Regions from separate parts of the Leptolyngbya sp. CCY15150 genome, predicted to be linked through region 3. Evidence: predicted binding sites of a transcription regulator. Region 3 holds the regulator's gene; each other region holds the start of a gene.

Region 1 (10,634 bases), on a different contig from region 3:
GCAGCTTAGCCTGAGCGATATTCGTCAACTGGGTCTCGACAGTCCGGCTACAGAACTCTTGGTGCTCAGCGCTTGCCGTACTGCCTTGGGAGATGAAACGGCGGAACTGGGCTTTGCTGGTTCGGCGGTGCAGGCTGGGGTGAAGTCGGTGTTGGCTAGCCTTTGGTATGTGAGCGATCGCGCCACCCTGGCCTTTATGCGGGAGTTTTACACCCAGCTACGCACGGCTCCGGTTAAATCCCATGCCTTGCAGGCTGCCCAACAGGCCATGCTCCGAGGCGATTGGCAGGTGGAACAAGGGCAGTTGGTTGATCGGAATGGCGATCGCCTGATCCTACCGCCTTCCTTGGTGTTTGACGGCAGTGGCAATGATCTGTCCCATCCTTTCTACTGGGCAGCCTTCACCATGGTGGGGAATCCTTGGTAGCCCCAGCGCTGAGGGATGATCGCCCCACCGCTATGGCGTGTTCTCAATAGTAGCGGTGCTAAACAGCACTTGACCATTGCGGACAGCAACCAGGTCAATTTCTAGGGGCCCAGGGGTGGAGATGGTGCTGGCAGCCACGGCGCGAATTTCAATGGGAACGCTGTATTGCCGGAGCTGCTGGAAGAAAGCGATCGCTGCCTCCGATCGCCCTCCGGCAATCGTGATCGTTTCAGCCAAAATCCCAGCCTGGCGGCCTTGAAAGCGGCTGGCGGAAATGAGCAATTCGTACTGTTCAACCAACTCGACGTTGCTTAGCTCCGATGGATTCACGGAAACCGTTGCGATCACGTCTCCTTGCTGAAAAATAACCCGGTTAAAGGCTGCAACCGCATAGACCTGAACACAGGCTTCTCCAGCCAAGACGCAGGGTTCACCCACCACATAGTTGCCAGCCGAAAAGATTCGGACAATATATTCGCGGCCGTCCTGAATTTGCTCCTTGATTTGCTCAACCTGCGCTACCGTGATCTGAATCACCTGCTCTTGCTCAGCGGCAAGAATATCTGGCAGAATGGCGCGGGTTGCCACGCGATTGGCTTCATTCAGCAAACGGTTGACCGCTTCACTGGCTAGGTCAGGGTTTTGCAAACGCACCCCGCTAGAAGCCAGGGGCTCGTTGCGCAAAAGAGCCACATTACCTTGGCGCAACCCCAGAAATTCTCGTTCTAGAGCGGCAATGTCGAGCTGAAGCTCGGCCTGTTCTTCTTCTAGGGCCGACAGACGGGTTTCTCGTTCGGCGATCGCTGCATCTCGCTGAGCGATCGCCGCATCCCGTTCTGCCAGCTCTAGCTCTCGATTGGCCAAAAGCTGGGCCCGTTCTTGCTGAATAATCTGAATTTCTGACTGCAGTTGCTCCGCCTGCTGGGAGGCCGTTGCCAACTGATCTTGGGCTTGGCGGAAATTAGTTTCTAGCTGATCTAGATTATTGCGAGTGCGCTCTAACTGCTGTTGGGTAAGCCGTTGGCGGGCGATCGCATCCCCCAGGGATTGGTTGATGTCTTGCAGCCGGGTTTCTGCCTGCCGCTGCTCATTCACCGATCGCTCTAACTCATCTTGAATCCGAGATTTTTCTGCCTGGGTTTCGTCTAATTCCTCTCCCGCCATGGCTAGATCGTCTTGAATTTTCTGGAGTTCAAACACCCCAGTCCGCAGCTGATCGCTGATTAAAAATAAGATGGCTAGGGTCGAGGCCGAGATTACACCACCGGTCAAAATAGTAATGACAGTGGCTGTCTGGCGGGGACGAAGGTTGAATAAACTCAGACGCGCTTTGCCCACGCGCATTCCAATGCGATCGCCCAATGTAGCAATGACACCGCCGAGTATCAAGATAGCCGTGATTAGAATCAGCCCGGTTGTCATTCCTGGTTCTAGCGCTCCTCATTCCGATGACCTGGGAACCCTAGAGAATCTGGTAGATGAGATGCGATCGCACTCCTCATGGGTTAACTGTGCTTATTGTAGTAACTTGTGCTGGTGAATCCAACGCTTGAGTTTAGCAAACTCCCCTCTCTTTACACAAACAAATGCGCTACCCGTTGTCGAGTAGCGCATTGGATCAACCTAGGTTGAAGGGGCGATCGCTGGTTGTGATCGCTGGTTGTGATCAGTGATGGTGATCCGCGATGGTGATCGCTGATAGTGATCAGTGACTGTGGCCAGCGATGGTGATCTGCGATCGCCCCATGGGTCGTCCCCTAGGAACCAGCCTAGGGGAAAGACCTGAGACCGTAGTCTTAGTAGTCGAAGTCGCCGCCCATGCCAGCGCCAGCGCCAGCGCCAGCCGCTTCTTTCGATTCGGGCTTGTCAACCACGATGCATTCGGTGGTCAGCACCATGCCAGCGATCGACGCGGCGTTTTGCAGAGCGGAACGGGTCACCTTGGCAGGATCCACGATTCCAGCTTCAAACATGTCAACGAATTCGTTGGATGCGGCGTTGTAGCCGATGTTGAAGTCTTTTTCCTTGACGCGCTCGGCAATCACAGCACCGTTTTGACCGGCGTTTTCAGCAATGCGCTTCAGGGGAGCGGTGAGCGCCCGAGCCACAATGCCTGCGCCGATTAGTTCTTCACCGCTGAGGGTGGTGCTAGCCCAGCTTTCTAGGTCAGGAACCAAGTGGGCCAGGGTGGTGCCGCCGCCGGGGACGATACCTTCTTCAACGGCTGCTTTGGTCGCGTTGATGGCATCTTCTAGACGCAGCTTCCGATCCTTCATTTCGGTTTCGGTGGCAGCACCGACCTTGATCACGGCCACACCGCCGGAGAGCTTAGCCAAGCGCTCTTGCAGTTTTTCGCGATCGTAGGAGGAATCGGTTTCGTCGATTTGACGACGGATTTGTTCACAGCGACCCTTCACAGCCACTTCGTTGCCTTCTGCAACAATGGTGGTGGTGTCTTTGGTGATGGTGATGCGGCGAGCTTTGCCGAGCATTTCCAGCTTGGCGTTGTCGAGCTTCAGACCAGCATCTTCGGTGATCAGTTGACCGCCGGTGAGCACGGCGATGTCTTCCAGCATGGCCTTACGGCGATCGCCGAAGCCAGGAGCCTTGACAGCAGCCACGTTCAGCACACCGCGTAGACGGTTGACCACCAGGGTTGCTAGGGCTTCTTTCTCGATGTCTTCTGCAATGATCAGCAGGGGACGACCGGAGCGAGCCACTTGCTCTAGCACGGGCACAAGGTCTTGCACCAAGGCAATTTTCTTGTCGGTGATCAAGATCATGGGCTCGTCCAGCACCGCTTCCATGCGCTCGGTGTCGGTGGCGAAGTAGGGAGAGATGTAGCCTTTTTCAAAGCGCATCCCTTCGGTGACTTCTAGCTCGGTGGTCATGGATTTCCCTTCTTCCAAGGAAATCACGCCTTCCTTACCAACGGTGTCCATGGCGCTGGCAATCATGCGACCCACTTCTTCATCGTTACCAGCAGAGATGGTACCGACTTGAGCGATCGCGTTGGAGTCTTCCACGGGGCGGGCTTGGTCAGCAATTTTTTCAACCAAGAATGCCGTAGCCCGATCGATACCGCGCTTCAGGGAAATAGCGTTGGTGCCGGCGGCTACGTTACGCAGACCTTCCTTAACCATGGCGTGGGCCAAGACGGTGGCGGTGGTGGTGCCGTCGCCAGCCGCATCATTGGTTTTGGACGCCGCTTGACGAATCAAGGACACACCGGTGTTTTCGATGTGGTCTTCTAGTTCGATTTCCTTGGCAATGGTGACACCATCGTTCACGATTTGAGGTGCGCCAAACTTCTTCTCTAGCACCACGTTGCGGCCCTTGGGCCCTAGGGTGACTGCCACTGCTTCGGCTAGAATGTCAATTCCGCGTTCGAGAGCACGACGAGCATTTTCGTTGTAAATGATGCGCTTAGCCATAGTGTTCGATGTCCTAGAAAGTTCTCAGTTTCAAGTGTTGAGTGATGTGTTGAAATGCAGGGATTGAGTGAGGTGCTAATTTGACCATGCGATCGCTTCGGAACCCAGGGATCGTCTAGCCCTCAAATCTCATGGCGTCTATACAACGACGGCCAAAATATCTTTTTCGGACAGGAGAACATACTCTTCGCCGCTGAGCTTGATGTCAGTGCCTGCGTACTTGGAGTAGAGGACTTTATCGCCGACTTTCACTTCGACTTCTTGGCGGGAGCCGTCATCATTGCGCCGACCGGGGCCAACGGCGGCAATTTCGCCCACCTGAGGCTTTTCTTTAGCGGTGTCTGGTAGCAAAATGCCACCAGCGGTCTTTTCTTCAGATGCGTTCACTTTTACAAAAACGCGATCGCCTAGGGGCTTAACGGTTGAAACGCTAAGGGATACTGCTGCCATAGGAATACTCTCCAACTTCGTCGGTGTAATAGAAAAAACTTAGAATTGCACGGTGTGCAAGGCATATAAGTTTTAACGGATGCTACGGCTCTCTCAGATCAACCTGGTTGATTGAGCAGTCGTAGCCACTGCGATCGCAACTCGTAGTGAAGCGAGGGCAGTGAGGAATGAGGGATTAGCACTCTCACCTCCTGAGTGCTAATTTAACGGACTGAGGTAGGCCTCCGCAACTTACTGATCAGTACGGTTTCCCGAACTGAAGCGGTCTTGAAGTTACCCATGGCTACGGTTAGGTTGCCGTTTGCAGCAGCCATAGGCCGGTGTAGGTGACCCCAGAGTCATCGGGCTGTACTAGGAGGAAATGTAGACCCTGGCTGGTTTGTAGGCGTTGTTGATAGGTCTGTCCGGCGGCGATCGCTTCGGGATCATCAAAGGTGGTGAGAATCCAGCGATCCACCAAACCAGCTTCGAGAATCAGTCCATCGGGAGCACCGGGTATGTAGTGGAGCGATACTGGATCGGCCTGCTCCAGCCAGCGGGCCAGGGCCATAGACTGCCGCCCCCCGTAAATCACGACACCGGGCACCATGGTGGTGGAGGCAAGTTTTAGGCTTTGGGGGGTTAAGGCTTCGGGCCAAACGCGAATGGGAATGGGGCGATCGCCAAACACTAGGTCGAGGTCACTGGCAGCGATCGCCGCAAAGCGCCAGCTTTCTCCCCAGAGGTTATCGGCCAGGGGCAGCGGCGGCGGGCGGTCGAGGGCGACGGGGTCGTAGGCTTCCCCGGTGTAGTTGGGCAGGTGGGGATAGTCTAGGGCCCGCTGTTCCAAAAGGGCGTGGAGCTGGGGGGTATGGCGGGTGGCTTCCACCGATAGGCCCAGACTCTGGCAAGCGGTTTCCAGCAGGCTAAGGGATTGGGGACGAAACACCTGGAGGCGATCGGGCTGGCCATGGAGATTGATGGCGGTGGTGATCTGCGCCGTCAGCCATGCGCTGCTGAGGGAAGGTTGGGGGCAAGCGGCGATCAGTAGAGCGCGATCGCCCTCACAGACCACAACTTCCCATAAAGGATTGCCCGCCTCATCCCGTAGGGGGCGACGATAAATGTCCGCTTGCCAAATTCTCACCGTCCTATGCCTCGCTATGCTGATTGCTGGGTTGACGGCCTCAGCCCTCAGGTATTGTAAATCGGTAGGAGGACATGGAAGATCGATCCTTCCCCGGGTCGGCTACGCACGGATACCGAACCGCCACAGTTGAGGGCCAGTTGCTGCACCATGGACAATCCTAGGCCGGGCCCAGACGACTGATCTTCTTGATGGCCCCGTAGGCGATAGAACGGCCGGAAAACTCGCGATAGCTCTGCCGGTGCAATTCCCACGCCGGTATCTTTAAATTCAAGCTGGATGTAGTCACCCTGCTGCTTGGCAGACACCCAGACCTCGCCGCCGGGGGGGGTAAATTTAATCGCATTATCCAGCAGGTTGATGACAATCTGGCTGAGCCATTTGTGCAAACAAGACACGGCGGGTAGATCGCTGGAAATGGTGTAGGCCAGCATCATGCCGCGTTCGCGGGCGAGGGGCTGATAGGTGCTGACGACGCCGGGCACCACGTCCGATAGACGAATCGGCTGCATCAGGGCATGGTCGGCATGGTCTTCTAGCTGCATCAGGTCTAAAACGCTGGTGATCAACGCACTCTGGCGATCGCATTCCTTGGTGAGCAGCTCCATGTAGCGCTGGCGCTGGGGCGGCCGTAGGTTGGGCGATTCCAGCAGGGTCAGGGCTGTCTTCATGGTGGTGAGGGGGGTGCGCATCTCCTGCCCCACGTTTTTGAGGAATTCATCTTTGATCCGCAGACGATTGGTTAAGCCTTCGCATTCGAGCTGGAGGGTGGCGACTTGCTCCGATAGTTTGCGATCGGCGGCGCTACGATGCCACAGCTCTTCCTGGTAAAACATCTGTCGACTGTAGAATTGTCCGAGCAGGGCTGGGCTGGGGGCGATCGCCTCCCCTTGGGTGAGGTTATCCCACTGCTCCAACAGCGCCTGACCCTCGGGGCTGGGTTCGCTGAGCTGTCCTGCCTGAATCGCCTGATGCACGCCGGAGAAGACCTGCTGAATCGTTTGGGGAATAAAGGAGCAAATGCAGAGGAGGGGGTGTTTCCGCCGACTGGGGTTACCCTCATCACTCAAAATTGCCGTGGTTTGGGGACGAATACTGGGAGGTGCCGGGTCAGGACTGGTGCTGGGACGGACGCTGCGCGGACGATGGGCCAGCAGCAGGACGGAAAATCGAGGCGATCGCACCATCAAAAAATATTCCCGTCGCAGTTGGCTATGGGCCGCTAGGGGGAGGGAGGTCGCCGAACAGATTGTAAACGGCGAGGGCAGGGGCTCGATAAAATGAATGTCTGAATCCGCGTCGGAGTCCCAGTCGAAGATGTTGGAGTCGCCGCTTACGGGGCGAGAGGGGGGGCGATCGCTCTCCTCAGGGGTATGGTAGGCAGATTGGGGATTTTTAAGAATATAGATAGCGCTGTCGGGATGGGCCGACCGTTGGTAGCGCTCGACTTCACTCGACCATGCATAGCCCCGAGGCAGCTTCATCCACAGCGTTGCGGGTTCTTGCGCCTCACTGAGCACATCCATGATCGCCGACAGCATCGACTTGAACGTGGTGGGACTGACCTGCAGGGGTTGGGAAACCTGCTCGATGCTGGCTGCTAGCTCATACAGAGACGAGTCTTGAAAACTGGATGCGTTCATAGATTCCAGTGAATGAATCAATTGGGCATGGCTACTCGGACGGATGCATGAACAAGGTCACAGTTCCTGGGGCCGCAAGGCAGAAGAACGAGGACAGAAAAACGAAAAGGAAGTCTAGGACACACCAGGTTTCCCGCCTCAGCACATAGGCGGGTTACTGATGCCTCAGAGTACTAGCCATCCGCCCTGTCAGTGATGTCACCAGTTCTGCCATGGAGTTACCTGTCGGCACGTTGATGAACTTTGTGGGCCATACACGCTCTGATCCAGTGCGATCGCTGACTTGTATACGTGACCTGAATCTGTGACCTGAATCTGTGAACCGTATGCGTAACCTATATGCGTGACCTATATCCGCATCGCCACGGTAACATTCCCATGGCTAAACGAACTCCGTAGGCTAGCTGTTGCATCTAGCGAGAGGATCACAACCATGATCCGTCCCGCCCGTGGGCCAAACTGACGATGCAGCGCCAAGCTACTTGAGGGCGATCGCTATCCTAGCGTTAGGATAGCGCTATCCTACTGAGTTACAAAGGACACATTCAGGGTATCCGATCCAGTGCTGGTGGTAAAGGTAGCCTGCCCCCCTGGAAATACTATGCGCTTTTTAGAATTTCATCATCTAGGCTGAAATCGACGGGGCTGCGATCGCCCCCATTCGCCAGGTAGTCGGTTTGGAAGGAATCTTTCAAGCCAGCGATTAGGTCATACTTCGGATGCCAGCCTAGGTCAGCTTGGGCGTGATGAATATCCGTAAAGAAATGCTGCACGCGCATGGGAAAGGCTTTCTTTTTGCCAAAGTCAAAGTCTTTGGGATTGTAATGGACGATCTGGAGCTGTTCGGGATCTTTGCCCGCCGCGATCGCACAGGCGCGGGCTAAGCCATCAAAGGTGACGTAGCGATCGCCGGAGATGTTGTAAATTTTACCAACGGCCTGCTGATTGCCCAAAACCTGGGTCATGGCCATAGCTAGATCGTACACGTGACCCAACTGGGTGAGATGCTGCCCATTGCCGGGGATAGGAACGGGGCGATCTCGCACAATGCGATCAAAAAACCAGGCTTCAAGGGGATTGTAGTTTTGGGGGCCGTAGATATAAACCGGACGCACTGAAGTAAACGGTACGGCTTGGGCAAATAAGGAGGCCTCGGTTTCAAACTTACCCTTGTGGCGACTGTTGGGATCAACCGTATCTCCCTCCAGATGGGGCATTTGATCGGATTTTTGGTAGACCCCTGCGGAACTCACGTAGACGAAATGCTGCACCTTGCCATTGAAAAGGTCAATCAACGGCTGGGTGTCGCGCTGCTCGCGGCCATTGTTGTCAAAAATGGCATCAAAGCGTTCATCACCAAGCTTTTGCTTTAGGTCATCCGCATCTTGGCGATCGCCATGGATCTGGGCTACGCCCTCAACCGGAGCGGGCCGATTGCCTCGGTTAAACAGCACCACCTCATGCCCCTGCTCAACCAAAAGCTGTGTGAGGTACACACCAATGAAGCGGGTGCCACCCATGACTAAAATTCGCATATACCTATCCCTTGGATCTCTCAACTGATTGATCTATCGCCCTAATTGTACCGAAAAGGGGATCTGCCATTTCTGAGGAGTTTTCCATCCTCGGCTGAACTGACCCTCATTTCTTCGTTACACTTATTTACAGTAAACCGTGAATCGATGAATTTCTGCTAAGCAATCCCATGACAGATACCCTGACTAAGCTGGCTTATCAAACGTTTCAGCAAGGCAAGAGCGCATTTGGTTTAGCCCATAAGACCCTGAGCAGTCAAATGCTCAGCTTTTTTTCTCCTCTCGAAGACCGCCAAACCGATTCCTTGCCCGCAGATATTCTGGCTCTGCTTCATCAGCGACTCAACGTTTTACTGGAGACGGATTGGCATGATGCAGAGCAGGGTGTGTATCCGGTCGAGCTGCTGTTTGATAATCCCTGGGATGATTTTTTCCGGTTCTATCCCCTGTTAGTGATGGATATGCCCATCATCTGGGAGCGGGCTAAGCAAAAACGTCATCAAGACTTTGACACGACGATCAATACCGAGGCCTATCCCAGCTACTATTTGCAGAATTTTCACCATCAAACCAATGGCTATCTCAGCGATCTTTCTGCTAACCTCTATGACCTGCAGGTAGAAATTCTCTTCAATGGCTCCGCCGATGCCATGCGGCGGCGAGTCCTGGCACCGTTGAAACAGGGGCTGGCGGCGTTTAGCACCGTGCTGCCCAGCCAACTGCGAGTTCTGGATGTGGCTTGCGGAACCGGGAGAACGCTGCGGTTTGTGCGCGGCACTTTCCCCCAAGCTTCACTCTATGGAACAGATTTGTCGCCTGCCTATCTCCGCAAGGCTAATCAACATCTATCTCAACTGCCGGGCGAGCTGCCCCAATTGGCCCAGGCAAATGCAGAAGCACTGCCCTACCAAGATGGCTATTTTCATGGAATAACCTGTGTCTTTTTGTTTCATGAACTGCCGCCGGCAGCCCGCCAAGCTGTGATCGATCAATGTTTTCGGGTGCTGAAGCCGGGGGGAACGCTGGTCATTTGTGACTCGATTCAGGAAAGTGATTCTCCTGAATTTGCGGTGAACATGCGCAACTTCCCGAAAATGTTCCATGAACCTTACTACCGCCACTATGTGACCGATGACTTGGTGAAACGTTTAGAAACGTCCGGATTCACGGTGGAACCGACCGTAACCCATTTCATGAGCAAGTATTGGGTGGCTCACAAACCTGTCTAGAACTGTAAGGGATGAAGGGCGATCGCTCCTGAATGCCTCCTCTAGCTAGGTTTAGACCAAGCTGTTCTTGCGATCGCACCTACCGATCTCAACCAGATCTCAACCAGGGGGTGTTTCTCCCGTAGCTCTAAGGTCAAACCATGGCACCAGCACCCCTAAGACGGATTATCCTGCCGTCGCTCTTGAGCCTGGGCAATCAGGTGATCATTCACGAGGGCGGCAGACGACGTGGGAGGGGTTTGGGGAAGGGCTGCCAGCACATGGGCTTCGTAGTTAACCACTCCGCTTCCCTCGCTGTTGATGCACTGGGCTGCTTGGTGAGACAGATCGAGCGATCGCTCTCCTACGTAGGGGCCGCGATCGTTAATGCGCACGATCACAGATTGGTCGTTGTCTAGGTTGATCACCTCCAAGTACGTGCCAAAGGGCAGAGAGGGATGGGCTGCGGTCAGCTCGGTTTGGTCAAAGGTTTCCCCTGTCGCCGTGATGCGACCGTGGAAATAGGGGCCATACCAAGATGCCAGACCATCCATGACTTCCCCGGTGTAGGCAAGACCATAAAGCTGGGTTTGGGCTTCGACGAGGGACATGGGGGATTGCCCTAGGGCAATCAGTAAATTGTTGGCCCAAGCGATCGCCAGAAGATCGGCGCTGCGATCATAGGCTGTCGCTAGGTCATCATGCACCATTACCAGCAATTGATCGTTGAGATACAGCGTCGGGACGCCATCGCGCTGCACGAGCCGCACATTCATGGGCTCCAAGGAAAATTCTTCCAACTGGTAGCGTA
Region 2 (10,634 bases), on a different contig from region 3:
GACTAGGGCCAGGGTGCGATCGCCGCCAATGATCAGCGGCCGTTGACCGATCTGGGCCAGGATGGAGCCTGCCTCAGCCAAAAGACCTGCCCCACGCATAATACGGGCTGGGGCCACCATCAGGCTAGGAAAGATGGCTGGAGAAGAAGCGGATTGAGGCGATAGACGAGTCATAGACGGGATGGGGTCGTAGGAGACGGCTAAGATACCCTGCAGTGTGGGAGAGCGATGTCTCCCGCCAGGCTAGGGCGATCGCAATCAATGAAGGCAAGACTATCCATGGGGCGATGGATCCAGCGCAGGTTTGTGTACTGGATGACATCAGTCTCAAGTAAAGACCAATTTACTATACTCAATGGTTACTTGCGGAGACTTTCTTGGATTGGCAGCAAGGTTCAGCGGAATCGCTTAGGAGTCGGTGTTGGGTGCTGGCGGAATGGCGGCGAGGCGATCGCTGTAGATGGTGACGTCTAGGTTCTCATCGGTACGATCTCGGAGCGATCGCTTGATTTGTCCTAACACCAGCGGCTGGGAAACGCCTTCCTCAGGATGGAGCACCGTGCGGGCGAGGATGGTGAGCTGGCGATCGCCGCCGCGACCGAGGCGACCGGGGGAGAATAGGTTGCTGGCGGCCTGTTTGAGGGTGGCGTCCAGTTCCGTCTCGGTGATGGTGGCGGGAACAACAATCACCGCTTGGGTTGCACCGGAATCAAACACGGTGACGTAGCGCACCGCACCGGGCACGCTAGTCGGCACAATCGGCCCCAAACTGAGGGCGAAAAGCCCCCCCGTGAGAACGCCCATAAAGCCCGTAACCCCCACAAGACGAAAGCGAAACCCCCACTTGAAGGCAAAGCTCAAGAGCATCAAGCCTGCAAAGGCCAGGGTCGTGATGCCAAACCATTTCGCAATCACCAAAAAATCAGCCGTACTTAACATAAATCCTCACCCTATCCCACTAAAACTAATTGTTGATGGCGTTATTGCTCATGGCGCGATCGCCCCTAGAAGGTTCACCTACAGGTCAATACGGCCTGGAGCACCTTAAAGATCTTCGTTGCTGACAAACTCAACTGCCTCGGTCTGTCCTGCCTGTTCGAGGGCGGCCTTCAGGGTATGCCAACCCAGATTGGCGCATTTGATCCGCACTGGAAATTGCGCCACCCCCTGCATGACATTCAGCTTGCGCAACTCTTTTGGGAACTCCGCATCGCCTTTCATCATGGCTTGAAACGTTTGCACCATCTCCAGCGCTTCCTCACAGCTTTTGCCCCGCAGCGCCTCGGCCATGAGATCTACCGACGCCATGGAAATAGCGCAGCCTTCGCCCTCAAATTTCACATCGTCGATGGAGCCATCGGCCTCGTTGAGCTTAAGGCTGAGTTCGATGGTGTCGCCACAGGAGGGATTATGCCCGCGCTGGTGGCGATCGACGGGGCTGGTGGTGCCGCGATTGCGGGGTTTTTTGTACCGTTCCAAAATCACGGTTTGGTATAGATCCCGGAGATCATTCAATGCCATGGTTGCCTTGGGGGTGCTAGGATACCTGCTCTGATCCTATCAGGGTTACGAGCATTCGGGGGCCGGGGCGATCGCTCTCGGGGCGACTAATTGCCCTGCTGGGTAGGGCGCAGGAGAATATCGTGCACCTGCACATGGGGCGGCTGGGTGAGCAGATACTCTAGGGCATTGGCGATGTCGTTGGGGCTGAGCACTGGAAACTGGTCGTAGGTGGTTTGGGCTTTCTGAGCATCTTGGTAATACTTGGCCGCAAACTCCGTTTCCACATAGCCAGGGCTGATGGACGAGATGCGGATTGATGATCCGGCAGCCCGCAGTTCCTGCCGCAGACCCTCGGTGAGCGATCGCACCGCAAACTTGGTACCGGAATAGAGCCCGCTAATGCTGGGCACGCGATAGCCAGACATGGAGCTGATGTGGACAATATGGCCGCGATCGCCCCTGGCTTGCATATCCTGCAGGGCTTCCCGAGTGCAGATGCAGAGGGCCAGCACATTCACCTCCAGCATCTCTCGCCAGGCCTCGGTGTCGCCGGTCATCAAGGGCGCATTGTGCCCCAGACCAGCATTGTTCACCAAAATATCGACACCGCCCCACTGGCGGCGCAGACTGGCAAACATCTGGAGAATGTCCGACTCTTGGCGCAGGTCAACGGTCTGGGCTAACACCTCTGCTCCACCCTGCCGCAAGTCGCTTGCCAACTCATCTAAGCGATCGCTGCGCCGGGCACAGATCGCTACCCGACAGCCGGCCGCCGCCAACCGCCTTGCCAGCGCTGCGCCGATGCCGCTAGATGCACCGGTGACCAACGCCACTTGTCCTGCTAGAGATGACCCCATCCTGAACCTCCGATCCCACAAACCGGTATGGTAACAGGTTCATGGTTATCTGCGAATCCGCTAAGCGATCGCCACTCGGGTAATCCAAGACTCATACTGGGGATCCCGCCCTTCGGTGATGGCGGTGAGCTTGTCGCGCAGGAGGGTGGTGATGGGGCGATCGCTCGACAGCTCATAGTTTTCAATCCGGCGCACCGGGGTGACCTTGGCCGCCGTACCGCTGAGGAAGACTTCATCGGCAATCAGCAACTCGGTTTTATCGATTGCCCGTTCAATCACCGGAATGCCCAGATCCTGCGCCACCGTGAGCACGCTATCGCGGGTGATGCCTTCCAAAATATCTTGATCAAAGCCGGGGGTGATCAGCTTGCCCTGACGCACCATGAAAATATTCATCCCCGAGGCTTCACAGACCTTCCCCTGGGTGTTCATCAAAATGGCTTCGTCAAACCCTGCCGACACCGCTTCCGTTTTGGCCATAGACGAGGTGATGTAAGCGCCGCTAATTTTACCCCGTAGCGGCAGGCTGCGATCTTCCTGGCGATACCAGGAACTAATCCGGCAAGCCACCCCCTCCGGTGAGAGATAATCCCCCAGCTCTAGCCCATAGATAAAGAAGTCTTTTTCGACGTTATGCAGCCGAGGCGCAATACCGAGATCCGAGGTGTAGACAAAGGGGCGAATGTAGAAAGATGTGCCAGGCTGATTTTTTTGCACAAACTCCACGATGGTGGCGGCAATCTTGCTGGCGGGCAGGTCGTATTGCAGGAAACGGGCGCTATCGCTGAGGCGCTGGGCATGGCGATCCAGCCGGAATAGTAAGGCATGGCCGGGATGTTGAGGATCGGGGATGCCCCGCAGTCCGCCAAATGCCCCAGTTCCGTAGTGCAGCGCATGGGTGGCGATCGATAGGTTGGCGTCCGCAAAGGGAACAAACTCATTTTTAAAGTAGGCAACGGGCAGAAAGGTGTGCATGGCAACGACTATCCTCTAAACGATGGGCGAATGATCGACGGACATCGGTCAGCCGAAGCGCCGATCATTCTAGGAGCGATCGCTCTAAACTCCTTGGCTAGACACCCTGGGGCCGTGCAGCATGGAGACGGTCTCCGGAGCGACCAATGATGCAATTCTCTAACTAATCCTATCCTGAATCGTTGACTGGCAAGACTTGCGGTAGTGAGTATCTTATGAAGGAGATTCCGGTTAGCAGGGTCTAGGATGGAATTCCTTTGTGCCACCCCCAAAGGTTGTCTGTTGAGCCAGGGGTGATCCCAGGCGATCGCTCATCATGGAGAGAACCGGTTGGATCGGTGACTTGGATTCGGTGACTTGGATTCGGTGACTTAGATCAGTGACCCTGCCGAGTCTTCGGTGACCCTGCCGAGTCTCATGCCAAACCTCAAACGTTCTTAACATGTCCCACGACGGTTGACTCCTATGGCTTCCCTCGACTCTTCCTTAACGCTGCGTGATGGCTTGGAACGCTACTACCTCGCCAATCCGGATGTGCCCCGTGGCCAAGATATTCAAGTGGGCTGGCTGCATATTCCCTGGCAAGACCTGCAAAAGCACGACATCATGCATGTGGTTACCGGCTACAGTACGGCGCTCAAGGATGAGCTGCAGTTGATTGGCTTCTTGCTCACGGCGCTGACCTGGAAACGGCCTTGGTATTTCTACCTGCAAAGCTTGGGGGTATTTGCGGAACTGTTGGGGCGATCGCTCTTGGGGCGGCGCTATGGGGCAGATTACTACTGGCCCTGGCACGTCTGTCGTTACTACAGGCTGGGCATTCAGCAGGGGCTGAGGGTACGCAAAAAGATTGATGCTTACCTCGATCCGGATCTGATGATGGATCACAGTCTGGGTTCGTTGCGGCAGGAATATGGTATTCGCAATGCCGGAGCTTGGGACTAATCAACCAGCCGTCTTATGTTGACGATGTTGACGGGTAGCTTGTCCAATCTGCGCAACTCTGGATGGGAACGAGCTGCTCTAATAAGACGTGGTTGACCCTGTTTTCAACCAGCTTGGGCAAGATCTCCATCCTGAAAATGGCTGCTTATCAGCGCCATCCTACCCGTCGGGACAAAATCTCGGTACAATGCTGAGACTGAAAATTTTGCCGCCCATGCGGTGAACTGCCCCAAGGAAAGGGTCTATGCCGAATGCAGATGTGATTGGCTTGGGAAAATCAGGACTAGCGGCGGCGCGCTTGCTGGCTCGCCAAGGCTGGACGGTGACGCTCAGCGATGCCAAAACTTCCGATGCGCTGGAACAAACGCGATCGCTCCTCGCGGCGGAGGGCATCACGGTGCGCCTCAATCACCGTTTGGATCCCAGTCAATCCCAGAGCGATCGCATTGTCGTGAGTCCCGGTGTGCCCTGGGATCTGCCAATGCTCCAGCAGGCCAGGGATATGGGGATTGAAACCATGGGGGAGATGGAGCTAGCTTGGCGATCGCTCTCCGACCGTCCTTGGGTGGGCATCACGGGCACCAATGGTAAAACCACCACCACGGCGCTGGTGGCGGCGATTTTTCAAGCGGCGGGGTTCCATGCTCCAGCCTGCGGCAACATTGGCTATGCGGCCTGTGAGCTGGCTCTAGCGGAGAAACCGCCGGACTGGGTGATTGCGGAGGTGAGCAGCTATCAGATCGAATCCTCCCAAACCCTCGCCCCCCACATCGGCGTATGGACAACCTTCACCCCCGATCACCTCAGCCGCCACCATACGTTGGCCAACTACGACGCCATTAAAGCCAAGCTGCTGCACCAGTCCCATCATCAGGTGCTCAACGGCGATGATCCTTACCTACGACGCACCGGGGGCGATCGCTTTCCGTCGGCCTGTTGGACGAGTGTGCAGGGCAAGGCGCAGGTGGTCGCCCATCCCGAACGGGGAGTGTATCTAGATGACGGCTGGGTGATGGCTGGGGGGCAGCCCATCGTCCAAGCTAGCGATCTGCGCATGGTGGGATCCCATAATCTTCAGAATTTGCTGATGGCGGTGGCGGTGGCCTGGTTGGCGGAGATTGACCGGGAAGCGATCGCCCATGCCATCCAAACCTTCCCCGGTGTGCCCCATCGCTTGGAGCATATTGCGACCTGGCAGGGCATTGACTTTATCAATGACAGCAAAGCCACCAACTACGACGCAGCGGAGGTGGGCTTAGCGGCGGTGGCGGCTCCGGTGGTGTTGATTGCCGGTGGGGAGGCTAAGGCGGGGGAGGATGGCGCTTGGCTCCAGCGCATTCAGGACAAGGCCATTGCGGTGTTGCTGATTGGCGATGCGGCTCCGTCCTTTGCCGATCGCCTGCAGCAGGTGGGCTATGGTGCCTATGAGGTGGTGGGAACGATGGAGGCAGCGATCGCCCGGGCCAAGATCCTCGCGCCCCAAAGCGCGGCAAACACCGTACTGCTCTCCCCCGCCTGCGCCAGTTTTGACCAATATCCTAACTTTGAAGCCCGAGGCGATCACTTCCGCCAGCTCTGCCAGACCCATTTGTAGGTACGAACCCAGCGTCCTAACCAGTTAGCGATCGGGTGCGAACGATTGGAGATCTGACGGATCAGATCCATCCCGGAGTTCGGCTTTCCCTCCACCCTAGCTATTAGCACTCGCGACCCTAGAGTGCTAAATTCTACAGTGGAGAGCTACGAAAGAAATCACGTATGGTTAAGCTGGTTAAATTTAATGAAGCATCTCGTCAAGCCCTAGAACGAGGCGTAAATGCCTTGGCTGACGCAGTGCGGATTACCCTAGGGCCCAAGGGTCGCAATGTTGTATTAGAAAAACAGTACGGCGCACCCCAGATTGTCAATGATGGGATTACCATCGCGAAGGAAATTGAACTGGAGGACCCCTACGAAAATACCGGCGCTCGGCTGATTCGTGAGGTGGCCTCTAAAACCAAAGACTTGGCAGGAGACGGCACCACGACAGCGACGGTTCTAGCCCAAGCGATGATTCGCGAAGGTCTGCGCAATGTGGCAGCGGGCAGCAATCCTGTCAGCCTACGCCGGGGGATCGAGAAAACGGTCAACCACTTGGTGGCGGAAATTAGCAAAATCGCTAAACCCGTGGAAGGGAATGCGATCGCTCAAGTGGCTACGGTGTCGTCGGGAAGCGATGAAGAAATTGGTCGCATGATCGCTGACGCCATGGATAAAGTGGGTCGCGATGGTGTAATTACCGTCGAAGAATCGAAGTCTCTGGCCACGGAGATGGAAGTGGTGGAAGGGATGCAAATCGATCGCGGTTACATCTCCCCCTACTTCGTCACCGACCAAGAGCGGATGATCTGCGACATGGAAAATGTCCGCATCTTGATCACCGACAAGAAAATCAGCTCGATCCAAGACCTCGTCCCCATCCTGGAACGCATTGCCCGCGAAGGCAATCCTTTCTTGATCATTGCGGAAGATGTGGATGGAGAAGCGCTGGCGACCTTGGTGGTCAACCGTCTACGCGGCGTGCTCAACGGTGCTGCCATCAAAGCACCGGGCTTTGGCGAACGCCGGAAGGCCATGCTCCAAGATATCGCCATCCTCACCGGTGGTCAGATGATCTCCGAGGAGATTGGTCTGAGTCTTGATATGGCGTCGATGGAAATGCTGGGCGTGGCCCGTAAGGTGACCATCACCAAAGACACCACCACCATCGTGTCGGATGCCGGGAATGCATCGGATATTGAGAAGCGGGTGGGCCAACTGCGCAAGGAAATGGAGCTGGCCGACTCCGACTACGACAAAGAAAAGCTGCAGGAACGCTTGGCGAAACTCGCTGGCGGTGTGGCTGTGATCAAGGTGGGTGCGGCGACTGAAACCGAACTTAAGGATCGGAAGCTGCGCATTGAAGATGCGTTGAATGCAACCAAGGCTGCGGTGGAAGAAGGGATTGTTCCCGGTGGCGGCATTGTCCTGATTCACCTAGCTCAGCAACTCGGTGCCTTCAAGGCAACCCTCTCGGAAGATGAGCAGCTCGGTGCAGATATCGTTTGCCGCGCCCTAGAAGCTCCCCTGCGTCAGATTGCCGACAATGCGGGTGCAGAAGGCTCGGTGGTGGTTGAAAAGGCCAAGGAAACCGAGTTCAACGTGGGCTACAACGCCCTCACCGGTGTGTTTGAAGACCTCATCCAAGCAGGGATCGTGGATCCGGCGAAGGTGGTGCGCTCTGCTCTGCAGGATGCGGCTTCCATCGCGGGTATGGTGATCACCACGGAAGTGTTGATTGTTGAAAAACCTGAACCGGCTGCAGCAGCTCCCGATGGCGGCATGGGCGGCATGGGTGGCATGGGCGGCATGGGCGGTATGGGCATGGGCGGCATGGGCGGCATGGGCATGATGTAGTCCATGGCGGTCGAGTGACCCAGCAAGCGGAGGGGCGATCGCCCCTCCGTTTTGTGCTATCTACCCTTTTGCGGTATCTACAATCTGACAAGGCTTGATTACAATGGAAGCAGCACCCTATCAGAATGACTAAGCTCTTCTCGGGGCATTTCATTGCCCTGACCCTTGTCCATGCTATTGAAATTTCTCTAGGTCTATGACAGCTCAAATACTAGTTGAAAAAACAAAATTAGAAACGCCACCCCTGACCTTGCACTATCTGGGCGATCGCGTTCTGCGGCAGCCAGCCAAGCGGATTGCTAAGGTGGATGACTCTGTACGGCAATTGATCAAAGAGATGTTGCAGACCATGTACAGCGAAGATGGCATTGGTCTAGCGGCTCCTCAAGTGGGGGTGCATAAGCAACTGATTGTCGTGGATTGCGATCCAGAAAATGCAGCTTCGCCTCCCCTAGTGCTCATCAACCCGGTGATCAAGTCTTCATCCCCCGAAACCTGTGCCTACGAGGAAGGTTGTTTGAGTATTCCCGGTGTGTACCTCGGGGTGACGCGCCCGGAGGTGATCGAGGTGGCCTATAAAGATGAGAATGGTCGTCCTCAGCGGTTAAAAGCAAAAGGACTGCTGTCCCGCGCAATTCAACATGAAATCGATCACCTCAACGGTGTCATGTTTGTGGATCGGGTAGACAATGGTATTGCTTTGACCCAAGCTCTGGATAAGCAGGGTTTCTCGATCCAGGCAGTTCAGGCCATTTCGGCGTAGTTCCTGATGGTGGGTTGATACCTGAGTTGTCGCCTGAGTTGTCGTTGGTTGTTATATAAGGACAAGATCTGTTGTGACTCCAAAAAGTGGTGCGTTTTTAGCGGTATCCTGCGTGGCGGCGATCGCTGCGGTAGGTTCTGTGTTTGAACTATCGTCGGGTACTCCCCAACTAGGGGCTGCACCCACCTCGATTATCCTCGCCCTGAGCATTCCGCTAACCGTCGTTATGTTCTTGGCGGCCGTGCGCGACGCGAAAGCGAACCAGGGTTAGAACGCTAGTTGTCCCTAGACTAGGAGCCGACTAGGGTACCGACCAGTAAACCCATGACTGCCCCCGCTGGTACGAGCTGCCATGCGGGGGTTTTAAAGCGCAATAGGGCCACCAGGGCGGCGATCGCGATCGCGATGGTGATCCCGGACAGCACCACCGTGTCTTGGGTAAAGGCTGTTTGGGCTAAGGGCACCGATGCGGCGGCCACGGCCCCAATCACAGCGCTGGTCACTCCCCGCAAAAAGGCCCGCACCCAGGGACTGCGGCGGATGCGAGACAGGATGGGTGAAGCCAGCATAATGAAGGCGAAGGATGGCGTAAAGATGGCGATCGTGGCGATCAGGGCTCCCACAACCCCCGCCACTTTATAGCCCACAAAGGCTGCGGTGATCACCACGGGGCCGGGCGTAAGCTGACCAAGGGCAACACCGTTGATAAATTCAGTACGGGTGAGCCAATGGAGGTGATCCACCACCTCAGCTTCTAAGAGCGGAATGATCACGAGGCCGCCGCCAAAGATGAAGCTGCCCACCTGCAAGAAAAAGCTGGCTAGTGGCAGGGCATAGTCCTGCAAGCGCTCCAGACCCCAGAAACTAGATAGGGCTAAGACTTCCCCCGGAACGCCTACGGTTGCTAGGGTCAACGACATGGTGGGCAGGAGCGGCAGCAGCCAGGCCGAGTTGACGGGAGGATTGGGCGGTGTGCTCATTCTCGGGCCGTAGATCACCAATCCCAAAATGCCAGCGATGATGAACGTCAGCAGCACATTGATGGACAGGGCCAGCATAACCACGATGGTCGCGATCGCGATCGCCCCTCCTATCCAGTCCCGTAGGGTACGTTTGGCCAACTTCCAGCAAAAGCCGACGATGATGGCCACGACGACCGGGGAGATGCCTAAGAACAGATATTCTAGCTGGGGCAGGCTTTGAAACCGAAAGTACATCCAAGACAAAAACACCAGAATTAGAAACGCTGGCGTGATGAAGCATAGCCCGGCAATCAAGGCACCAAGCTGTCCGGCACGGACATAGCCGATGTAAATGCCTAGTTGGGTAGAGGCTGGCCCCGGCAGCATTTCACAAATCGCTAGCCCTTCCGAGAATTGCTCCGTCGTCAACCACTGCCGCTGCACTACCACTTCATCAAGCTGCATGGCGATGTGGGCTTGGGGGCCGCCAAACCCGGCTGCGCCCAAGCGCAGAAAGAGTTGAGCCAGGTCTCGGAGGCGATCGCGTTTCGTGTTCATGAAGTTTGTCGATAGGAAGATGGGGAATGCCGAGGTGATCATACCAGGGGTAGTTGTCCATGGCGGATCGTTAGCAATACAGTTGACTAAGAACTGGAATGGATGAGATAGCGCGTCGCCCTCTCGGCATGTTGCCGATGAACCCGCAATCTTTTGTCATCTAAATATCAACACATAGTCTTGATTCAGCGTTGCTCTTGATCATGACCCTAAAAGCCAGGATTGCCATGAGATGGGGCGATCGCGCTGATAGTTGATGGAGATCGCAGCAGATCCTGTCTGGAATCATCGTGAACCTTGTTGTAGATCACACTCAAGGCACCCTGAATCCCAGACAATGAAAATAGATTCATGTGGTAGCAATTGTAACGGTTAGCTTACAAATTACGGTTATATACCGAATGCGGATGCTAACAGCAAGCGCGATCGCCCCATGAAGCTAAGAGATTCAGGACTCTACACCCTCGTAGGAACCATCCAGTTCTCGCATTCTCGCTTCCTTGATTGCTCTCTTCATTCTGAGGCTGTCTCCGAAGCTCCCAGTTCGATAGGTTTAGGCTCTGAGGAGGATCCACCATGCATTCATCCACCCGTTCCATGCAAGCACCCGCTCCATTTCGCCGCATTCAAACTGCT
Region 3 (10,634 bases):
GTGATTACCGATGACCAGCAGCGTATCCGCCGCTTTTTAGAAAAACCCTCCAGCAGCGAAATTTTTTCCGACACGGTCAACACCGGCATTTATATCCTAGAACCCGAGGTGCTGCGCTACTTACCCGCCAATCAAGAGGCTGATTTCTCCAAAGACCTCTTTCCCACCTTGCTGGAGCAAGGTGAACCCATGTATGGCTACATCGCTGAGGGCTATTGGTGTGACGTCGGTCATTTGGAAGCCTACCGCGAAGCTCAGTATGATGCTCTCTACCGGCGAGTGTATGTGGAGTATGGCTATGAAGAGCGATCGCCCGGTCTGTGGATAGGACAAAATACCCGCATTGACCCCAGCGCCAAGATTCAAACTCCCGTGATGATTGGCACCAACTGCCGCATCGGTCCCCGGGTATCGATCGGCTCCGGCACTATTATTGGCGACAACGTCACCATCGGAGCTGATGCCGAGATTAAGCGTTCCATCATTTGGAATGGCGCTATTTTGGGCGAAGAATCTCGGCTTTTAGCCTGTGTTGCGGCTCGGGGTGTACGGGTCGATCGCCGTGCCCATGTGCTGGAAGGAGCCGTGGTGGGGTCGCTCTCCAGCGTGGGTGAAGAAGCGCAGGTCAACCAAAGTGTGCGCATCTGGCCCAGCAAAATCATCGAACCCGGTGCCATTCTCAACATGAACCTGATCTGGGGACATGTGGCCCATCGCAACCTCTTTGGCCAGCGTGGGGTATCCGGCCTAGCCAATATTGACATCACGCCAGAATTTGCTGTGCGCCTTGGGGCAGCCTATGGTTCTACCCTAAAACCCGGCTCCCACGTCACCGTCTCCCGCGACCAGCGCAGTATTTCGCGCATGGTGTCGCGATCGCTGATTGCGGGGCTGATGTCCGTCGGCATCAATGTGCAAAACCTAGAAGCCACCGCCATTCCCCTAGCCCGGGCCGTGGTGCCCACCCTAGCTGTGGTTGGGGGGCTGCACATCCGCCTACATCCCGAACGCTGCGATCACATGCTCATCGAGTTTTTTGATGAACATGGCATCAACCTCTCCAAGGCCCACGAAAAGAAAATTGAAGGCGCTTATTTCAAGGAAGACTTCCGTCGGGCCCAGGTCGCCGAGATCGGTCAGGTGGTCTATCCCACCCAGGTGGTTGACCTCTACAGCATTGTCTTTGAACGCCATCTCGACATCAACACCATCCGCACCAGCAACTCCAAGGTGGTGATCGACTACGCCTACGCCGTATCGGGCGCTATCCTACCCCAGCTTCTGGCCAAGTTCGGCTGCGATGCCGTGGTGCTCAATGCCAGCCTCAGTCAGCTAGCTCCCTCCACCGCCGATCGCGAAGTCCTGTTGGATCAGCTAGGCCACGTGGTAGAAGCCCTCAAGGCCAATTTGGGCGTGCAGGTTTCCGCCAATGGTGAACAGCTCATTCTGGTAGACGAGTCTGGCAGCGCCATCCGGGGCGAACAGCTCACCGCCTTGATTATTCACATGCTGCTCACCGATAATCCTCGCAGTACCGTGGTGGTGCCCGTGAATGCCTCCAGCGCCGTGGAGCAGATTGCCCGCCGCCACGATAGTACCGTTGTGCGTACTAAGGCTAACCCCACCGCCCTCATGGAAGCCTGCCATTCTAACCGTAATGTGGTGGTCGGCGGCAGCGGTGAGATGGGCTTCATCTTTCCCCAGCTTCACCCTGGGTTTGACGCCATGTTCTGCATTGCTAAACTCATGGAAATGCTCACCCTCCAGGATCGCTCCCTCGGGCAAATCCGCGCCGACCTCCCCCGCGTCTGCCATCGATCGATTACCGTGCGCTGCCCTTGGACGGTGAAGGGAGCTCTGATGCGTCGCTTAGTCGAAAGCCATCCTGCAGAGACTTTAGATTTAACCGATGGCGTGAAAATTCTCAATTCCCAGCAGCCCGATAGCTGGATTCTCATCTTGCCTGACGCTGGGGAACCCCTCGTACACCTGGCAGCCAACAGCAACGATCGCGGCTGGGTAGACGAAACCTTGCGGGAGTATCGCTCCTATGTCCAAGATTTTGTTAATCATGAGTTGGGCATGGAAGAATTAGATCACGATCAAAGTTTAGAAAGTGTATTACTGTAGCTGCTGAGGGAAACCTAGAAGCGATCGCCACTCACTGCTTCAGCAGGGTGCTTGTAATCTTGAGGACGAAGGAATGAATAACTTTATTTTGATGGCGGAAATTGTCAAAGATCCTGAATTGCGCTATACCCCAGACGGGCAAACCGCGATCGCAGAATTGGTCGTGCAATTTCCGGGGCTCCGCGATAACGACCCCATGGAAACCATTAAGGCTGTGGGCTGGGGCAACTTGGCTCAGAGCATCCAGGCTCAATATCACCAGGGCGATCGCGTTGTCCTCGAAGGACGGTTGGGCATGAATACCGTCGAGCGTCCTGAAGGTTTTAAGGAAAAGCTGGCCGAGATGACCATTCAGCGCATTTACCCCCTCGGCGCGGATACCCTACTAACCACCTCGATCCAAACGAGTTCCGACGCAGCATCCAGCTCATCGCCTGCGACACCGGCCCCTCGCCCCGTTGCCGCGCCCCCCGTTGCCCATACAGCCCCAGCTCCCTACGCGCCCCCTGCGGCTCCGCCAGCCCCGGCCTATCAACCCCCGGCCTATCAGCCTCCCGCTGACCCCGAACCTAACTACGACGACATTCCCTTCTAGCCCTGGTTAGCTGCCCCATCGTTTCCCCTCATCCCCCAACCCCTTCTCCCACAAGGGGAGAAGGGGAGTCAGAGAGTGTGGTATTAGGTGCTTTCACAGATTCTCTAGCGCCCTGGAAGACGGTTGGGATGAGGGTCTTCAGGCTAAGTGCATAGAACATTTGGTGCAGCGGTGTCCTCTGGGATGCCGCTGTTGGCGTTTGAGATCTGAATCGATAAGATGCTCGATATGAATCCTCGTTATGGATCATTGATCACGGATTTTGCCAAACTTTGCTAGGTTAATGGGTAAGAGATTTTAGATTTTCATAACAACTCACGTTAACGATTCATGTTTGCCCAATCCTACGAGCCCTTGCCTCAGATCAGCGTAGAAGACTTTGCGGAGTATCTCGCCCAGCGGCAAGACCATCCAGGGGTCGTCGCGCCCCTCCAGTTACTTGACGTGCGGGAGCCTCAAGAGGTAGCGATCGCTCATCTAGAGGGCTTTGTGAATTTACCCTTGAGTCAGTTTGAAGCTTGGTCTGGCCAAGTTCTAGCGCAGCTTGACCCAGACACAGAGACCATTGTCATGTGTCATCACGGGATACGATCGGCACATATGTGTCAGTGGTTGGCACATCAAGGCTTCACGCACGTCAAGAACCTAGCAGGGGGCATTGCCGCCTACGCGATCCGCGTCGATCCCAGTATTCCCCAGTATTAACCTGATGGAATTTAGGATCCCCCGTAGTTCTTGCTACGATCGCGGTGTCATTGAGAACGCTACAGTCTTACGTAGCATCTCTATCCATTTTTGTTTTCACTTAGCTTTAAGATTTTATCGGCTATGCATATTAAGCTAAGCGATCGCCAACAGCAGGTTCTTTGGGCCACCGTGCGTCACTATGTGGCAACGGCCAAGCCGGTTGGATCTGGGGCGTTAATTGAAGAATTTAATCTCAACGTCAGTTCGGCGACGGTGCGCAATGCCATGGGGCGGTTGGAGAAGGCAGGTTTGCTTTATCAACCCCACACCTCTGCCGGCCGGGTGCCGTCGGATTCCGGCTATCGCATCTATGTCGATCATTTGATTAAGCCATCCGACACGATCGCCCGTCAGGTAGATCAACTCCTGTCCGATCAGCTACAGGCAGAAACCTACAGCGTGGATGTCCTACTGCGCCATGCGGCCCAGATTTTGTCGAACATCAGTGGCTACATTGCCCTGGTTACCCTACCCCAGTCGCGCACGGCCCATCTGCGCCACGTGCAGCTCGTGCAGGTGGATACGCGGCGGATCATGCTGGTGGTGGTGCTCGATTGCTACGAAACCCAGTCGGTGTTGATCACCCTGCCGCAGTTAGACACGCCCACCGATCCAGAAAGCCTTGACCGGGAGTTGCAAATTCTCTCCAATTTCCTGACCCAGCAACTGCGAGAGCGATCGCTGAGTGACTTGTCTACCCTAGACTGGACAGAACTGGGACGGGAGTTTGAACAGTATGCCAGCCTGTTGCAACAATCCCTAAACCAGCTCAGCCGTCGTAGCCAAACTCCCATACCCACCCAGATTTTGGTCAGCGGCGTGGCGGAAGTGCTGCGGCGACAGCCAGAATTTTCTGAGTTGCAACAAGTGCAGACGTTGATGCAGCTTTTAGAAGAGGAGCAAGATCAGCTTTGGCCGCTGATTTTTGAAACGACGGATCCGGGAACGCCGCGCAAACGGGTGGTGGTGCGCATTGGTTCAGAAAATCCCATTAAGCCCATGAATGCCTGTGCCTTGGTTTCTGCGACCTATCAACGGGATAATGTGCCCGTGGGCAGTGTTGGCATGTTGGGGCCCACGCGCATGGTCTACGAAGATGCGATCGCCTTGGTGGAAGCGGCGGCGGATCATTTATCGGATGTCATGAGCCAGGCTACCTAACCGGTGGACGCCATTCCATGAAGCGAAGGTACCGGGTTTCAACTCCGCTCACCCCTCGTCTCATCCGGATGTGAGCATAGAGCACCGTCGAAATGCTCACCCACAGGTACGTCCTCCTACTGACACCTACTACCCCTACAATCAGAGAGTTCCATGGTTGATAGAGAATCCCCAGTGATGGCCGGGTTACTCGGCGTTTGTGTGGCTGATGCCCTCGGCGTCCCCGTGGAGTTCACCAGTCGGGCAGAGCGGCGACAGGATCCAGTGACCGATATGCGCGGCTATGGCACCTGGAACCAGCCACCGGGCACCTGGTCAGACGATAGTTCGCTGATGCTGTGCTTGGCAGAAAGCCTATGCACTGGGTTTGATCCGGAGGATATCGGCGATCGCTTTCGGCGTTGGTATGAAGATGCCTACTGGACGCCCCACGGCAATGTTTTTGATATTGGTGGTACCACTCAGCAAGCGATCGCTCAGCTGCAGCGCGGTGTACCGGCAGTTGAGGCTGGGGGCAAGAGTGAGAGCAACAATGGCAATGGCTCGTTGATGCGCATTTTGCCGATGGCCTTCTGTGCCTCACGGTGGGAATTAGCGCAGGTGATTCAGCAGACCCATGCGGTGTCTTGTATTACCCATGCCCATCCGCGATCGCAAATCGCCTGTGGCCTATACATCAGCATTGCGGTGCGGCTGCTACAGGGCGATGATCTAGCGACGGCCTACCAGACGGGCGTGCAGCAGGTGACGTCGTTCTACCAAGTGCCGCCCTTTGTGGCAGAGTGGCCAGAGTTTGCCCGGATCGCGACGGGTCAGATTGACCAGTTGCCTGAAGATGCCATCACCTCTGGAGGCTATGTCATTCACACCCTGGAAGCATCTCTCTGGTGTCTATTAACCACTCAATCCTATCGGGATGCGGTGCTGAAGGCGGTGAATTTGGGGGGCGATACGGATACGACAGCGGCGGTGACCGGCGGACTGGCAGGGTTGGCCTATGGTCTGGCGGGATTGCCTAGGGAGTGGCTGGGGGCGATCGCTCGCTATGACGATATTGTGGATTTGGCGAAGCGGCTGGAGCAAGCTTGGCCTGTTGGAGGCTAGGGCAGGACTGGATCGGCCGCATAGAGTACGTCTTCTTGCTGGATCGTATAGGTGGGATCGACCCAGGCGATCGCTGCCCTGGTCACCACTCCGTTCTCCAGGGTTACCAACGACATATTGCGTAGCCAGCCCGAGTCTGTGGCAACGATCCGGGGCACGCTGGCGGCATTGAGATAAACGGTGTTGTCCTGCTGCACCAACCGTTCGCGCAACCGTTTTTTGGTATGGCGTAGGCTGTGGTGCATATGCCCAAAGGTGACCAGGGGAACAGATTTACCCCATTGCTTAGCCTGGGCGATCGCTCCGGTAAAATCCGGGTCACCATAGTCGCCGCCCATGGGCAGCCAATCACGACCACAGGGCGATTCAGGGCGATCGCCTAATCCTGCTGGGCCGCAGTGACCTATAAAAATGACCACCTCTTCACTGGTTTGCTGGGTGGCCGCTCCAATTTTTTCGATGGAAGCGGCAAAACTTTCCACGCCGTAGCGATCGCGATAGAAAGACTTGTTGCGCCAGTCTGGGCCACCCCAGCTAAAGGGTCGGCTACCGACAATGCTCAGCCCTAAGTCTGGAAAGTCGAGCTTGCCATAGCCCACGTGGGCCGCGCCTAAAAGATCAAGCTGTTGCTGCACCCGATCTTCAAGCTTGCGATCGTAGGGACATTTGCGCCGCCCCCAAGCTGTGGCCGTATGCCAAGCATCATGGTTCCCCAAAATGACCGCCTTGGGCAAGGCCATCTCCGCCACCGACCGCACCACAGATACAGCTTCGTTGCCAAAGTCGCCGACCAGCAGCACCAGATCAACCCCGAGGTGGCGCAGGGCTTGTTCGTCGTGGATGTCCCATTGATCATGGACATCGCCAATGACCGCGAGGGTGAGCGATCGCCCCTTATTCGGCAAGGGCGATCGGGAGAGGGGAGGCGTTAGAGAGTCAGTCATTCACTTGCTTAGCACAGTGGGCATGGCGGCATTCCCTCACCGCCGCGCGGGCTAGAGAACTGCGCCATTCCTATCCTAACCTTCCCCCTTGGCATCTCAGGCAGTCTTGCCTTAATAGGCAGGTTCGCTGCGCATGGACTTGGCCTTGGATTTCGCCCGAGCGGCGCTCTTTTTCAGGGCATCTAGGCGAGATTGATATTTACGGCGAGCGCGTTTTTTCGGCGTTTGCTCCACCAACACCTTGAGGGCGCTTCCCAGGCTCTTGTAGGCATTGGGCAGGGTATAGCCAAACCGAGTGGCCAGGGCGATCGCTTTTTCATCGGCATCAATGGCTTCCCGCAACACCTTACTGCCGTTGTTGCGTTGATAGAGACGGAATCCTGAGAAGCCGCAGAGCGCTAGGGCTAGGACAAGGAGGAGGCCATCCTGCACCCACAGTTCTCCCACCGCACCCCCAAGACCAATGGCAAGGGCCGCCATTTCCCAGCCATCCCGAGGAATGGTGTCGTTTTGGATGCGGGCAACTTCATGCCAAAACAGTAAATTACGCTGATCAATGGCTAGGGCATCCCACTTTTCTAAGTCGATCTGCACCTCAACCTGATCTTTACCAATTTCTTCGGAGGTGATCAGCGGTGGTGTCACATCAATGGCGGCTTCAACGGTGACCCAACTCCGCAGCTCAGGGGGGAGGAGGCCTTTGAGGCGACGTAACTCGCTTAGATCTGACCGGGCAGTGGAACTGGCAAATGAGGTCATATACCTAACCTTCGACTATGAGATAACCGGGTTCGGTGTGCATCATAACGATCGCACCTTACCCCAACTGTAGCCCTGCATACGAGACGAGGATTCCTGCCAACGTTCAGGAGCATCTGGGGAGCGATCGCCCTCACCCTATGTCTATCCTATCGTATGAACTCGCCACTCAGGAGGGCGACGGCGCTGGAGCGTTTGGCCGCAGGGCTTGCCGGAGATCGTCGGCTTGCCGGAAGGCCTGCTGGGCGGCATCTTCCTGACCGGCAAAGCGCAGGGCAGAGCCGCGGCCTGTCCAGGCTTGAATGCTCTTGGGATCCAGAGCGATCGCGTAGTCATAGGCAGCGATCGCCTCGGCATGACGGTTGAGGGATAGCAACACCATGCCCTGAATGTGCCATCCCTCAAGGGACGTGGGATCGAGGTTGAGCACCTCCTGGGTTGTGGCTAGGGCTGCGTCGAACTGACCCAAGCGCCACAGGACGCGACTGCGTTGGGTCAACAGATCCAGTTTCAGGGAACGGGACGGGTTGTGGCTGAGCGCTTGGTCATAGGCAGCGATCGCTTCTGCTTCCTGCCCGGTCAGGCTAAGAATCTGCCCCTGCTGTAACCAAAGATCGGGGGATTGGGGCTGAACCTCTAGGGCTTGGCTGATGGCCGCTAGGGCCTCTCCCGTCCGCCCCAACTGCCCCAGAGCCACGGCTCGATGGCCCCAGGCTGGCCCATGGCTGGGCTGGTGGCTGATCACCTGATCGGCAGCAGCGATCGCTTCCTCGTAGCGCTGCAGACCGACATAGGCTTGGGCCTGGGCCGTCCAGGCCTCGGTGATGTCCTGATCACCCCATTGCCCATCGCCCTGCAGGGACTGCTCAACGGCCACCAAGGCGGACTGCGGCTGGTCGAGACGATTCAGCACCGTGGCCTGATGCAGCCAGGCCAGGGAAGACTTGGGAGCTAGCTGGGTGGCTTGCTGGAGAGAGATGAGGGCCGCATCGAACCGATCCAAGCGTTCTAGGAGCAAGCCGCGATGCGTCCATAACGACGCCTGACCGGGTTCGAGGGCGATCGCTTGGTCGTAGGCGGCAAGGGCATCGGTGGGACGTTCAAGCTGAGTGAGCACCAACCCGCGATGGTACCAAGCCAAGGCGGGGGAGGTATCGCCCCACTGGCGATCCAGCTCCAGGGCGCGATCGCAGGAGGCTAAGGCCGTTTCGGTTTGCCCCAGCCCCAGCTCCCCTCGACAGCGATAGGTCAAGGCTAGGGAATGGTCGGGGTCTTGGGCCAGGATCTGATTAAAGTCGGCGATCGCTTGGTCGTAATCGCCTGCTTGTAAATAGAGTAAACCTCGATGTTGGTAGGCCAACGCTGGGGAGCGATCGCCCCACTCTTGATTCAGTTCCAAAGCGCGATCGCAGTCCCGCACAGCGCTGATCACATTGCCATGGCGGGCATAGGCACTGCAGCGATCGGTGAGCACCTGAGACGAGTTCGGCTCATGGTGCAGCACATAGGTGAGGGCAGCGATCGCTTCTGGATAACGCCCCAAGGACATCAGCAGTCGCCCGCGACTCAGCCAGGCTTCGGCATTGCGCGGATTGATGGAGATGGCGCGATCGCAGGTGGCCAAGGCCTGACCATAGTCACCCTGATCGATCAAGGCCTGACAGTCCTCTAGCCAGCCGACAAAAGATTGGGAATCCCGATCTGCCAAGGGCTGGGGCGCTTGGGAGAGTTCCACTACCGGCGTAGTGGAGGGCAGGAAAGGCCCATCGGGCACCTCCGGCAGGGGTGGCAAACTGGGCAGGGCAACGGCCTGCAAGGTGGGCGCTTCTCCGCAGGAGTCTTTGCAAGGAGCTAGGCTCGTGGGCGTAGCGGCGACCCGCACGGTGGGCAGGGCCTGCACCGCTGCATCCATACCCGACGTAGCCGCAGCCAAGACCACGGTTTCCGACCCTGGTAGTTCTACACCATCGGCACTATCGGCCCCCAAAGGCTCCACCGCCACCCACTGGTGATCCAACAAGCGACGCTGCTCAAAATGCAGGTGGGGCCCAGTGGAATTACCCGTACTGCCCACCTGCCCCAGCAAGGCACCACCCTCAACGCGCTGCCCTGGCTCCACCACAATCTTAGACAAGTGGGCATAGAGCGTCTGCTGGGAAGAGCCGTGGTCTACCACCACCGTCAGCCCATAGCCTCCCATCCAGCCCGCCGACTGCACCTGTCCGGCTGCCGCAGCTAACACGGGTGTACCCTCCGGTGCGCCAAAGTCTACGCCGTCATGGAAGCGGCGATCGCCCGAGATGGGGTGAATCCGCCAACCAAACGACGAGGTAACCGGCGCGTCGATGGACAAGGGAAATCGCCAGGTTCCTGCCGCCAGACGCCCAAGGGGAGAGGTGGGGGCGATCGCTCCTGATCCATTGGCCTTAGCAGCGGGATAGAGAACTTTGGTAGTGGTGAATTTGGGAAAAGGGCAATCGGCTGCCGAACCGTTATCCCGCCGATTGCGCTGCAGACGTTCCGCCATGCGCTGGGCCAGGCTAGGAATGGGTACCGCCTGAGGCGATCGCCCGCAGGTATTTTGGGTGCGCACCATGGGTTCCGAGTCGGGGACGCGATCGCCCCCATGGGCCACAACCTTAGCCAAACCACTGCCCTGCCGCCACTGATCCACCGGTTGGGTTGCAGGCATGGCCACAGGGCGATCGTAGGATGAAACAACCGGAGCGGGTTCCGAGACCGGCAACGGGGCCGGCGGTTCCTTGGGTTCCTCAACAGTCGGGAGGGGCGATCGCTCCTGCCGATCCTGGATGGGCTCATCCTCCACAGGATCCTCTACCTCAACCGCCGGCTCCTCAGCCTGCTCCTGAACCTCCGCCTCCAGCTTCTCCACGGGGGAAAATTCTTGATACACCTCTCCCTCAGGGGGCACGATCCCCGTTCCCATCGACTCGAACTCTGATGTCTGCCCCGGATAAACGGGAACGGGCTCTGGGGGAGCCTCTGGTACGCTCTGACCGTGGGCCGTTGCCCCTTGTCCTACGCCCCAAGCGATCGCGGTCAACGTGCAAGCCGTAACCTGTGAAGCACGCATATCCTCGTCTATCTCCGATGCAAGCTGCTTCCTTCCTACATTCCATGCAGCTCATGATCAGGATGAGAGAGCAGAAGACCCTCACCCCAAACCCATCTCC

What was found. The regulator HrcA, encoded in region 3, represses chaperone genes, less so after heat shock. The targets are predictions, from matches to a motif close to ANTTAGCACTCNNNANTNNNGAGTGCTAANT.
Region 1: the regulator HrcA is predicted to act here: its motif matches at 3,881-3,911, upstream of groL (chaperonin GroEL).
Region 2: the regulator HrcA is predicted to act here: its motif matches at 5,976-6,006, upstream of groL (chaperonin GroEL).

The regions. Positions count from the first base shown of each region.
Region 1 covers NZ_JACSWB010000172.1:65,808-76,441, forward strand. The annotation lists gene JUJ53_RS11300 (CHAT domain-containing protein) at 1-427, shown strand, start outside; gene JUJ53_RS11305 (DUF3084 domain-containing protein) at 458-1,849, opposite strand; gene groL (chaperonin GroEL) at 2,224-3,861, opposite strand; gene groES (co-chaperone GroES) at 4,000-4,311, opposite strand; gene JUJ53_RS11320 (Tab2/Atab2 family RNA-binding protein) at 4,601-5,437, opposite strand; gene JUJ53_RS11325 (ATP-binding protein) at 5,485-7,080, opposite strand; gene JUJ53_RS11330 (NAD-dependent epimerase/dehydratase family protein) at 7,680-8,615, opposite strand; gene JUJ53_RS11335 (class I SAM-dependent methyltransferase) at 8,786-9,844, shown strand; gene JUJ53_RS11340 (septal ring lytic transglycosylase RlpA family protein) at 10,000-10,634, opposite strand, start outside.
Region 2 covers NZ_JACSWB010000147.1:71,689-82,322, forward strand. The annotation lists gene JUJ53_RS05875 (iron-containing alcohol dehydrogenase family protein) at 1-174, opposite strand, end outside; gene JUJ53_RS05880 (Ycf51 family protein) at 409-939, opposite strand; gene sufU (Fe-S cluster assembly sulfur transfer protein SufU) at 1,045-1,521, opposite strand; gene JUJ53_RS05890 (SDR family NAD(P)-dependent oxidoreductase) at 1,608-2,360, opposite strand; gene JUJ53_RS05895 (branched-chain amino acid transaminase) at 2,421-3,335, opposite strand; gene JUJ53_RS05900 (hypothetical protein) at 3,801-4,280, shown strand; gene murD (UDP-N-acetylmuramoyl-L-alanine--D-glutamate ligase) at 4,525-5,874, shown strand; gene groL (chaperonin GroEL) at 6,039-7,715, shown strand; gene def (peptide deformylase) at 7,912-8,478, shown strand; gene JUJ53_RS05920 (hypothetical protein) at 8,552-8,749, shown strand; gene chrA (chromate efflux transporter) at 8,769-9,998, opposite strand; gene JUJ53_RS05930 (hypothetical protein) at 10,575-10,634, shown strand, end outside.
Region 3 covers NZ_JACSWB010000157.1:12,226-22,859, reverse strand. The annotation lists gene JUJ53_RS07715 (mannose-1-phosphate guanyltransferase) at 1-2,130, shown strand, start outside; gene JUJ53_RS07710 (single-stranded DNA-binding protein) at 2,204-2,725, shown strand; gene JUJ53_RS07705 (rhodanese-like domain-containing protein) at 3,056-3,430, shown strand; gene hrcA (heat-inducible transcriptional repressor HrcA) at 3,554-4,633, shown strand; gene JUJ53_RS07695 (ADP-ribosylglycohydrolase family protein) at 4,787-5,737, shown strand; gene JUJ53_RS07690 (TIGR04168 family protein) at 5,734-6,681, opposite strand; gene JUJ53_RS07685 (DUF3318 domain-containing protein) at 6,793-7,440, opposite strand; gene JUJ53_RS07680 (tetratricopeptide repeat protein) at 7,610-10,534, opposite strand.